DNA from 3 places in the Chryseobacterium vaccae genome. Region 3 is predicted to be linked to each of the others. Evidence: riboswitches for the same ligand, from Rfam matches in the RefSeq annotation. Region 3 holds a riboswitch; each other region holds the start of a gene.
The links. A riboswitch is a leader RNA that binds a small molecule or an ion and turns the genes downstream of it on or off. The one in region 3 is predicted to bind cobalamin.

Region 1: linked by a shared signal. The riboswitch ahead of FW768_RS08055 (T9SS type A sorting domain-containing protein) and the one ahead of FW768_RS22015 (acyl-CoA thioesterase) in region 3 are both predicted to bind cobalamin.
Region 2: linked by a shared signal. The riboswitch ahead of FW768_RS17260 (TonB-dependent receptor plug domain-containing protein) and the one ahead of FW768_RS22015 (acyl-CoA thioesterase) in region 3 are both predicted to bind cobalamin.

Annotation. Positions count from the first base shown of each region.
Region 1 covers NZ_VSWH01000001.1:1,792,169-1,795,453, reverse strand. Annotated here, with positions in the region: gene clpP (ATP-dependent Clp endopeptidase proteolytic subunit ClpP) at 46-732, shown strand; gene FW768_RS08055 (T9SS type A sorting domain-containing protein) at 873-1,997, opposite strand; cobalamin riboswitch at 2,077-2,266, opposite strand; gene FW768_RS08050 (esterase-like activity of phytase family protein) at 2,513-3,285, shown strand, end outside.
Region 2 covers NZ_VSWH01000001.1:3,794,977-3,798,261, reverse strand. Annotated here, with positions in the region: gene FW768_RS17260 (TonB-dependent receptor plug domain-containing protein) at 1-1,305, opposite strand, end outside; cobalamin riboswitch at 1,415-1,599, opposite strand; gene FW768_RS17255 (transporter) at 1,762-2,712, opposite strand; gene FW768_RS17250 (cytochrome-c peroxidase) at 2,712-3,285, opposite strand, start outside.
Region 3 covers NZ_VSWH01000001.1:4,796,418-4,799,702, reverse strand. Annotated here, with positions in the region: gene FW768_RS22025 (ATP-binding cassette domain-containing protein) at 323-991, shown strand; gene FW768_RS22020 (hypothetical protein) at 1,024-1,821, shown strand; cobalamin riboswitch at 1,874-2,054, shown strand; gene FW768_RS22015 (acyl-CoA thioesterase) at 2,169-2,552, shown strand; gene FW768_RS22010 (MutS-related protein) at 2,572-3,285, opposite strand, start outside.

The sequences.
Region 1 (3,285 bases), 3.0 Mb from region 3:
TAATTTAAACTTTGAAAAAATAGTATAATAATACATAATAGAAATATGGACATTAAAAAAGAATTCAGAGATTTCTCTGTAAAACATTTAGGAAATAACGGTCTGGTTACCGATCAGTATATGGGAATGTATGGTCCAACCAATCTTACGCCATATATTATGGAAGAAAGAAGATTAAACGTTGCCCAGATGGACGTTTTTTCACGTCTGATGATGGACAGAATTATTTTCCTGGGAACAGGGATTGATGACCAGGTGGCCAACATCGTGACAGCACAGCTTTTATTCCTGGAAAGTGCAGATCCTTCAAAAGATATTCAGATCTATATCAACTCGCCGGGCGGAAGCGTTTATGCAGGGTTAGGAATCTACGATACCATGCAGATCATCAAGCCGGATGTAGCAACAATCTGTACCGGAATGGCTGCTTCTATGGGAGCTGTTCTTCTGGTTGCCGGAGAGAAAGGTAAGCGTTCTGCGCTTAAGCACTCAAGAGTAATGATTCACCAGCCTTCAGGAGGTGCACAGGGAGTAGCTTCTGATATGGAAATCAACCTTAGAGAAATGTTGAAATTAAAGCAGGAGCTTTATGAAATTATCGGTCACCACTCAGGACAAACTTACGAATGGGTAGAGAAATCTTCTGACAGAGATTACTGGATGACTTCTGAAGAAGCTAAAGGCTACGGAATGGTAGATGAGGTTTTACAGAGATCTACAGAGAAAAAATAATTTTCCCTTAAAGGATAAATGAAAACGCACCCATCCGGTGCGTTTTTTTGTTTTATATCGTTGAATTTTGATGTTTTGTGCTGTTTTCTAAACCTAACAGGTCTCCGAGACCTGTTAGGTTTTTGTTAAGCGCACTCACGTTATTTTTTGATAAGCTTATGAACCGTAGTATTTTTTGAAGTTTTAATCTCCATCAAATAAACACCGGATTGCATAGACTGAATATCAATTTTTGAAGCTTTCGAAGTAAGAACTTTCTGTCCGGAAACCGAATAAATATTGATTTCTTTTATATCATCTGCTGTTTCTATCTGAATAAAATCACTTGCCGGATTCGGATAAATTCTGAATGCCTTCTTCTGAGCATCAGAAACACCTAAAACTTCCTGTGATGCTTCGGTAGGGGTAAACGGTAATCTTTGTCCAAAGCTTAAACCTAGCCATTCGTTATTGCTCAGTTGAGTTGGTGACAAAGAAGTCTGGCTTCTCCATGCTGAAAGATCTTTTCCTTTGAAAAGCTTCCAGGTATTTGTTCCTGAAGGTATTCCTGAATGATTGTTTAAAGATAAAGAGGCGATCTGCCCTCCATTTGAAGTGAAATTGAAATAGGAAGCGTGAGCCTGAATTTGTTGAAGAGCCTGTTTAGCAGTAATGCTTCCGTTATATTTGATTCCGAAAACAAAAGAATGGGCAGAACCATTTGAATTGTTGGTACCAAAATCAATAATCACAAGGCTTGAATTGCTTCCTGTTCCGATCCAGTTGGTGATCTGTGAGGTAGTATACCAGGCAGAATTGTAAGCGGCAACAGGAGGGGATGGATGGGAGAGTGGAGGTGTATTATCGGTAAACCCATATCCAAAAGAGGCCCCGTACCATTTACCGTTGACGAGCGGATCTCCGTTCACGCCGTTATTAAGTGTCATATTTTCAGCAGAAGGCCCTGACCATGTAGACCAGTAATCATCCGGACTTGGTACGTGATGGTTATAATTCAGGCTGTAAAGGAATCCGGACGGAATCTCCACTTCTATTTTAGGTTCTGCAGCTGCAATAGCTCCGATGAGGTCTTCCATGGTAAGATCATCCGAGTCAAAACGGTATCCCCAGGCATAGGAGGAAGGATTGTCATCATCATTGAAGTCAGCAATGAAATAGGCTTTTTTAGAACCGGTTCCTACCCAGAATTTAATGTCGTTTTCGGTAAACTGGGCCGACAGGAGCTGCATACAAAGCAGCAGGAAAAAAAAGTAGATTTTTTTCATGATATAATTAAATTAAAAGTTTTATTCCCGAAACTTTCCCTCAGAAAAAAGAAATGAATGACTTCAAATACTCTGTCTCTGATGAATATGGGGTAAGGCAGGTCTCCTGGCTTGCATCAGAAATACGCCTTCCCGGATTTTGATCCAGTGGCACAGTGTACTCCTGTTTAAACAGCTTACAGTTGCGGGTACAGCCCAAGAATTGAATATTCTTCTCACTTGGTTCCCTTTTAATGAACAATGGTTCAGCCTTAAACCGTTACAAATATAGGGTGTACATTTTTGATGTCGTTTTGTGAATTATTTTGAATTTTTACACTTTGTTTGATAGTTTAAGGATGTTTGGGATGATGATTTTTAGATTTAATAAAGAATTGGTGAGTTTGGATTTTATTCTGATATTTTTTCTGTTTAAAATAAATTAACCTTAGGAGCTTTATTGTTAAAGTATATTTATTCTTGTATTCAAGATCAGTTTACAATTGTTGTCTATTTTCGCTGCCATAAAAGTAAACATGAAAAAACTGCTGATCTCTGCTTTGGCGCTTATTGCTATGGCATCATGTAAAGATGATGACAATGTAAGCAGCCAGGATATTAATTATTCTAAACTTCCTCAGGAATTTCCTTTTTCCAAACTGGCTACCATAAATGGGGTAGATGTGATTAACGGAGGTTTTGGTTCGGGTGCAGCAGCCCATCCAAGCAGAAAAGGTGAGTTCTATCTTATCACAGACCGTGGTCCCAATACTGATTATCTGAACGGGAAAAAATTTCCGGCTCCGGATTTCACTCCAACCATTATGCATTTTAAGATCAATGCTGATGGAAATATCGAGGTCATTAAATACATTAAACTGAAAAATCCTTCCGGTCAACCGATCACTGGGCTTCCAAATCCTGCGGGGATGGGAAGTACAGGCGAGACCGCTTACGATGTAAACGGAAATGTTTTAGGAACGGATAATTACGGTCTGGACAGTGAGAGTATTGTAGCTGCTGCGGACGGTACTTTCTGGGTTTCTGATGAATATGGACCGCATATTGTCCATTACAGTGCAGAAGGAGTGGAAATGGAAAGGATAAGCCCAATAGGCGTTAATACGGGACCGAGAAAACTGCCAGCTGTTTTAGCCAAAAGGAGAGCAAATAGAGGAATGGAAGGACTTTGTATTACTCCGGACGGGAAAACACTGGTAGGAACCATTCAATCAACGATGTATGTTCCTACAAAAGCCCTGGCTACCAATACCACTTTAACCAGAATTGTAACTTTCGATATTGCCAC
Region 2 (3,285 bases), 1.0 Mb from region 3:
CTGATAGCTCAGAAATGCAGAAGGGGTCCATTCCGTTTTATCGGGAGATTTTGCATTTTTTTCTACATTTTCATGTACAAAGGTTCCGAGTACACTTCCCAGAAATTTAAACCTTCTCCACTGATAGGTTGTAGCAAAGGCCAGTAATGAAGTATATCGGGTAGGAAATGAAAAATCCCTGAGACTGGCATCCAGATTATTGTACTGAAAATCAAAACCTGCGCTTACATCCCAGTCTTTAGTAATGGAATAGATATTAGATGAAGAAAGATAGAATTCCCTCTGAGTATAGGTATTATCGATACGAAGTGCTGTTGTTGATACATTAACTGTATCCAGAAATCTGGAATAATCGTAAGCAAATTTGGCTTTCACCTGAGTCTCAAATTTTGGGAACAGTTTTTTTCTGAAATTGGCCTGAATAAAATAGTTTTCATCCAGCATCTGCTGCCCTTTGGGACCGAAATCATTATTCACAATAGCTGTAGGAATTCCACGGTCTGAAATATATCCGTAACCCCGTACACTCCAGCTTCCGTCATTAAGGGTTCCGTTAAAACCGGTTTCAAAACGTTTGGCCCGGATGTAAGAATCATATCTTCTGGCAATGGTATCATTGGCAACAGAACCATCAGCATTTTTCTTTTCGTATTTATACTTGTACAATCCTTTGCTCTGAACAAATTCTGAACTGAAACTTGCGGAAACCCGATCTGAAATCTTCTGTTCTAAACGGAATGAAGGATTAAAGAGACTGATAGACCCTAATTTCAATCTAAACGTTACGTTCGTTTTTTGATTTCCTTTAAATACAGGTATTTTAGGTTGTAGATAAATAGATCCCGAAGATCCGAAATCCTTTGCCGGCTGAAAAATTTCACTTTTCTGGCCGTTATATAAAGAAATTGACTCTATATCATCAAGGGAAAATTTTCCGAGGTCCACCACTCCGTTCTGTGCGTTTCCGAGTTGAATTCCATCATAAAAAACGCCGACATGCTGGCTTCCCATACTCCGGATATTCACCGTTTTCAGACCTCCCATTCCACCGTAATCTTTGATCTGAACACCGGAAAAATACCGAAGGGCATCTGCCACCGACTGACTGTTAAGTCTTTCCAGTTGTTCCCCCGAAAGAATCTGTGCCGGAAGAATTTCTTTAAAATCTTTTTTATAAATCTGAATAGGAAGAATCGTTTTCTCCCAGATGCTGTCCTTAGACTGTGAGAATACAAGATGAGAGGCTGCCACAAAAATTGTGATAGCTCCCTTTTGAATCAGAGAAGCAATAAGTTTTGTCACCATTAGCTCATTTAGAATAATGATGACGCTAATGGATATAAGAAAGCAACGACAAAGCACAGCATTCACTGCACAGAATCATTGTAGTCCTAAGCTTTATTCCACGAAAGCGTCAAACGTTCATCATCTGGCAGGTCTTCTGACTTACTCCGTTTCTGAAATCCTTCCCATTAAAAAACAGTGGATATATTATTCAAAAACTTTGGTGTGGAGCTTACAGCAGCGGGTCTGTCCCGGATTTTCACCGGATTCCCTTTTAAGCGCTTTTTACGGCTCACCAGATTCCGGCAAAGATAAACAATTATTAACACATTCAAAACATGAAATAACAAAATGATTTTCAATGGGATAAAAACATTTAACAATAACCTGTTGCCAGCAAAAGATAAACCCTACAGATAAAAAAATATCTGTAGGGTTTCACTTAAAAACACCTCTTCCCAAGCGATCAACTGTTCATCAAATCCCGATATTCAGAAAAATACTGAAACGGGATTTTGCCTCAATATCTCCTCCTGCCAGGTTGGTGTAAGCAGGCAGCATAATCTCACTCCCGAGACTAAACTTTTTATAAGATGCTTCAAAGCCCAGCTTCCCATACAAAGCGCTTCCTGACGTGCGGGGTAATGCTTCTCCGTACTGTCGGTTGGTATCATATACTTCACCCTGAAATCCAGCCTTGGCAGATAAGATGGTTTTCTCGTTCCCTGCAACCTGATAAAATCCTGTTGCGGCATAATTCCATTGGTTTCCGAACTGATAATGCTTTTTATTTTCCGTTTTGATGGTATAATCCGTATTAATCAGAACTGCCAGCTTATTTCTCTGGAATTTATAATTCAATGCAGCCTGATAATCCCAGCTCCCTGTTCCCAGCTGAAAACTCGGATTAACTCCGGACATCCCTTTTTCGTCAAATTTACCTAAAGGAACTTTTATTCCCAGACCTCCATTAAGCTGATGGACATTCTCCTTTGAATTAACGATCTGATAAATTCCCATCAGGTTCAGATCTCCTATTCCATTGATACGGATGTCTCCCTGCATTGTTTTCTTTCCGTGAAAATGGAATGGCAGACTGGCATAAACACTCAGTTTTTTTGTCAGAGGAATTTTTCCCCAAAGCTGAAGCGTATTGAAATACTGATCCTGTGTAAGATCTTTCACAAACAAATTTTCTTTTGCCTTATAATGCTGGGCAAAATATTTAATCCCGATAAACTGAGGATTCAGCAACGATTCAAAACCTGAAGAGCCATTTCCGGCCGCACAACCGCAGGCATCGCAGTCATCAAGCAGTATTATTCTATTAGCATTATTGGAAACCTCCATGCTATCGTTAACAGTTTTAGCCTGAAATCCAACAGATACAACCATTCCTGTCATTACCATTATTGTTTTCGTGTTCATTATTCAGAAAATTTGGGGTTAGAAATAAAGTTTTTATCGGAAAGCGTTTTCAGAAAAGCAACAATAAACTGCTTTTCCTGACTATTCATAGCTATTCCAATATGACCGTTCTGTTTTAGCTCCGGATCCAGATTAGGATTGTCTTCTACTCCGTCCGAATAAAAATTAAGAACGGCTTCCAGTGTATAGAACCTTCCGTCATGCATATAAGGTGCTGTATATTCTACATTTCTAAGACTTGGCACTCGGAATTTCATCCAGTCGTTCTGGTCGAGGGTTACCCGGTAACGCCCAGGATCTTTAAACTGCGAATTATAATACATACCCGTATTTCTGAAACTTTCATCTGTAAATAGTTCTCCGCTGTGGCAGGAAGCACATTTCTGCTGGAAGAGAGTCATTCCCTGGGATTCTTCTGTAGTCAACTTTACTTTTCCCTGTCTGAAACTGTCATATTTTGATTCTGCTGAGATCAGGCTTGCCATAAACTGAGATAATGCTTTCAGTACCCGTTCTCCTGTAATATTTTCATCTCCGTAGGCAGCAGCAAAAAGTTTTTTATATTTCGGATCT
Region 3 (3,285 bases):
GGTCCTATATTATGGTTATATACAGACACTTTTCTTTGTATTTTTGAAATATGGATAAAAACATCAGGGTTCTCTGGATCTTTTATTACAAACTTCTGTTTCCGGCGGTATTATTTTCTCTGCTGGTTTGTTTTTTAAGTGGATTCAGCATTGGAAATTTCGGACTATGTTTTCTATTGATTCTTCCCCTGCTTCATTTTTTCATCTATGAAATAAGGTTAAAAGGTGAATATTTCTTTTATGCGAACTTTGGATTTTCAAGAATATTCCTCTGGGTCTTCACTTTATCATTAAGTTTAATTGTAAAAATGCTCTCAGGATTATGGTAAACAGGCTTCATGCAGACAGTATAACCCAATCTTTCGGTACCAAAAAAATTCTTCAGGATGTTTTTCTAAGCTGTGAAACCGGGAAAATCTCAGGAATTATCGGCCCGGCGGGCGGAGGAAAGTCTACGCTGCTCCAGATCATGTTCGGAACAATAAAAGGTGATACCCAGTTTATTAAATATAATGACACCATTCTCAAAACCCTGTCTGACCGGAAAAGCAGAATTGCTTACCTGCCTCAGCGTACTTTTTTCCTTCCGAAAAATATCAGGATAAAAAACTTAATTTCACTGTTCTGTAATGAAGAAAATAGGGAAAAACTTTATCATCTTAATATGATGAAACCCTTTTTAGAGGAGACAACCAGGGATCTTTCCGGGGGAGAAAAAAGAATCGTAGAAACACTACTTATCCTCTATTCTGAAGCTGATTTTATTTTGCTGGATGAACCTTTCAGCGGGATTTCTCCTAAATTCTGTGATGAAATGGAAAGAATCATCAAAAGGCAGTCAGCCTATAAAGGCATTATTATTTCTGATCACAATTATGAACCTCTATTCAGGATGGCTGATGATATTTACTTTCTCGCCCAAACCTATTTGAGAAAAATCAAAGATTTTGAAGAACTGAAACAATTTAATTATCTTCCGAAAAGTTTTTAATTTATATATTTGAGGGTCAAAAAAATTTCATCATGATTTCTGTAAACAAGGCATTGTATCTCTCCGCTTTCAGTATTTTTTCTTTAGCATTTGTTAAAGGGCAGAATAAAGTTCCTTTCGGTGTTGTAAAAGCTGAGGAAGGTTATGCCAATGTACGTGTACACAAAGAGGATTACAGAAAGATTGTAGATAAGATCCGTATGCGTAAAGGGGACGTGTTTGTTTATGTAAAACCGGCTCCGGGAGAAACGGAATGGATCTGGATTAAATATCCTGAAAAACAAGATGATGATAAACCTTTTGTAAGGTATGAAACCCTTGACAAAGAAGGAATGGTAAACAAAGGACGTATTTCTTTTGTTGATCAGCTTCCTGCTTTTACCCCTACCAAATCTAAAAACGGGAAATCTTTAATTTTCACAGACAACAGCAATCCTAAGATCCCTACCTCTCAAAGAACCAAAGTGGTGATTGATGTATATCCTTCCAACGCAAGCTATCGTAAGCAGGAAAAAGATGCTGACGGAAAAATTCTTACCATTGATAAAGTAAAGCCGTGGGGTATCAAAAATGAAATTCCAGAAGGAATGACTGAAATCAAATCAATCAGAGTACAGCAGCCGGGAAGAGGTTCTGTTTTTGTTCGTGAAGCGATTAAAAATATGTTCCAACCTACCATGGATTTCAACAATATTGGTGTAACCGCTCTTGATAACGACCATATCTATCTCTACATGATTAACGGATCCGGTGAAAACAGGTATACTACCCTCTGGACGATCAAGGAAGGAAGGGTAATGAGCCAGATCATTTATAATAATCCGGAATAATTGCTGTTTTTCTCTGTATTATCCTTATTTTTGCAACTGAAAAAGTTTTGTACTTATTCATCATAGAAACTGGTTCTGCTTTACGCAGATTAAAAGGGAACCGTGTGGAAATCACGGACTGTCGCGCAACTGTAAGTAACTGAATTTTTTATCAAAAGATCCACTGTGCAGGGCACGGGAAGGAGATAAAAGATGTTACAAGTCAGGAGACCTGCCTTTTCTTTAAACAAAAAACTTTCGCGATTTGAAGTTTATTGATCCGATGAATTGTTTCAGGAATTCCTATGATTCCTGTTATTGTTCTGTTGTTTTAATTTATTTCATCTCGCTTTAATTAATAATGAAATATGACTACAGAAGAAAGAATTGAAGCATCCGAAACCAGGATTTTTAAAGCGGTTTTCCCCAACACTACGAATCATTATGATACTCTTTTCGGAGGTACGGCCATGCAGCTGATGGATGAGGTAGCTTTTATTACGGCAACCCGTTTTGCCCGTAAAAGAGTGGTCACGGTAAGCAGCGACAAAATTGATTTTAAAAAGCCTATTCCTGCCGGTACGATTGTAGAACTGATCGGAAAAGTATCTTACGTCGGAAAGACCAGTATGAAGGTGAATGTAGAAATCTACACGGAACAGATGTATTCTTACGAAAGAGAAAGAGCAATTGTTGGTGATTTCACTTTTGTAGCGATCGATGAATTCAAGAAACCGATCCGTATTCTATAAAAGCATTCCATTGCCATAATTATTCAAGATAGGTATAGGACTCTTTGATGAGTTCTTCGGGGTACCCGTACATTTTCAAAATTCTTATGGCATTTGGTTTTTGATTGACTCCCTGGTTCAGCTGATAAGTAAACCTCAGTTTATCTTCCTGTATTTCTTCCGAAAAATAGTACAAGGCATAATTATTTTTTTCCAGGAAATGGGCTATTTCCAGATCATGGGTGGTAATGCAGATTAAGTTTCGCTCAGAGTTCATGGCTTTTAAAACAGCTTTACTTATGGCTATTCTTTCTTTGGTTCCCGTACCTTTAAAAATTTCATCAATCAGGATCAGATTAAAACCTTCTTTTTCATTAAAGAAATCTTTGATTCTTAATACTTCTTCCAGATAATAACTTTTGTTTTCATTAATGTCGTCTTTAATTGAAATTGAGGTTAAGATCTTCATGAAAGGAGCTTCATAAGCATCTGCAAAGCAAAATCCGAATAGCTGAGCCATCAGTGCATTAACAGCCAGGCTTCTCATAAAGGTTGTTTTACCGGACATATTTGATCCCGTAAGAACAATACCGGAATCTGAAATATGCAGATCATTTTTCACACAGTCATCAATCAGAGGATGATAAATTTTCTCTGCCTTTATTTCTTTCTTTTCACTGAAAACCGGTCTGCAAACCGTATATTGATGCTTAATTTCAGAGAGGGTTACAGCAGTATCGATTTTACCGATATA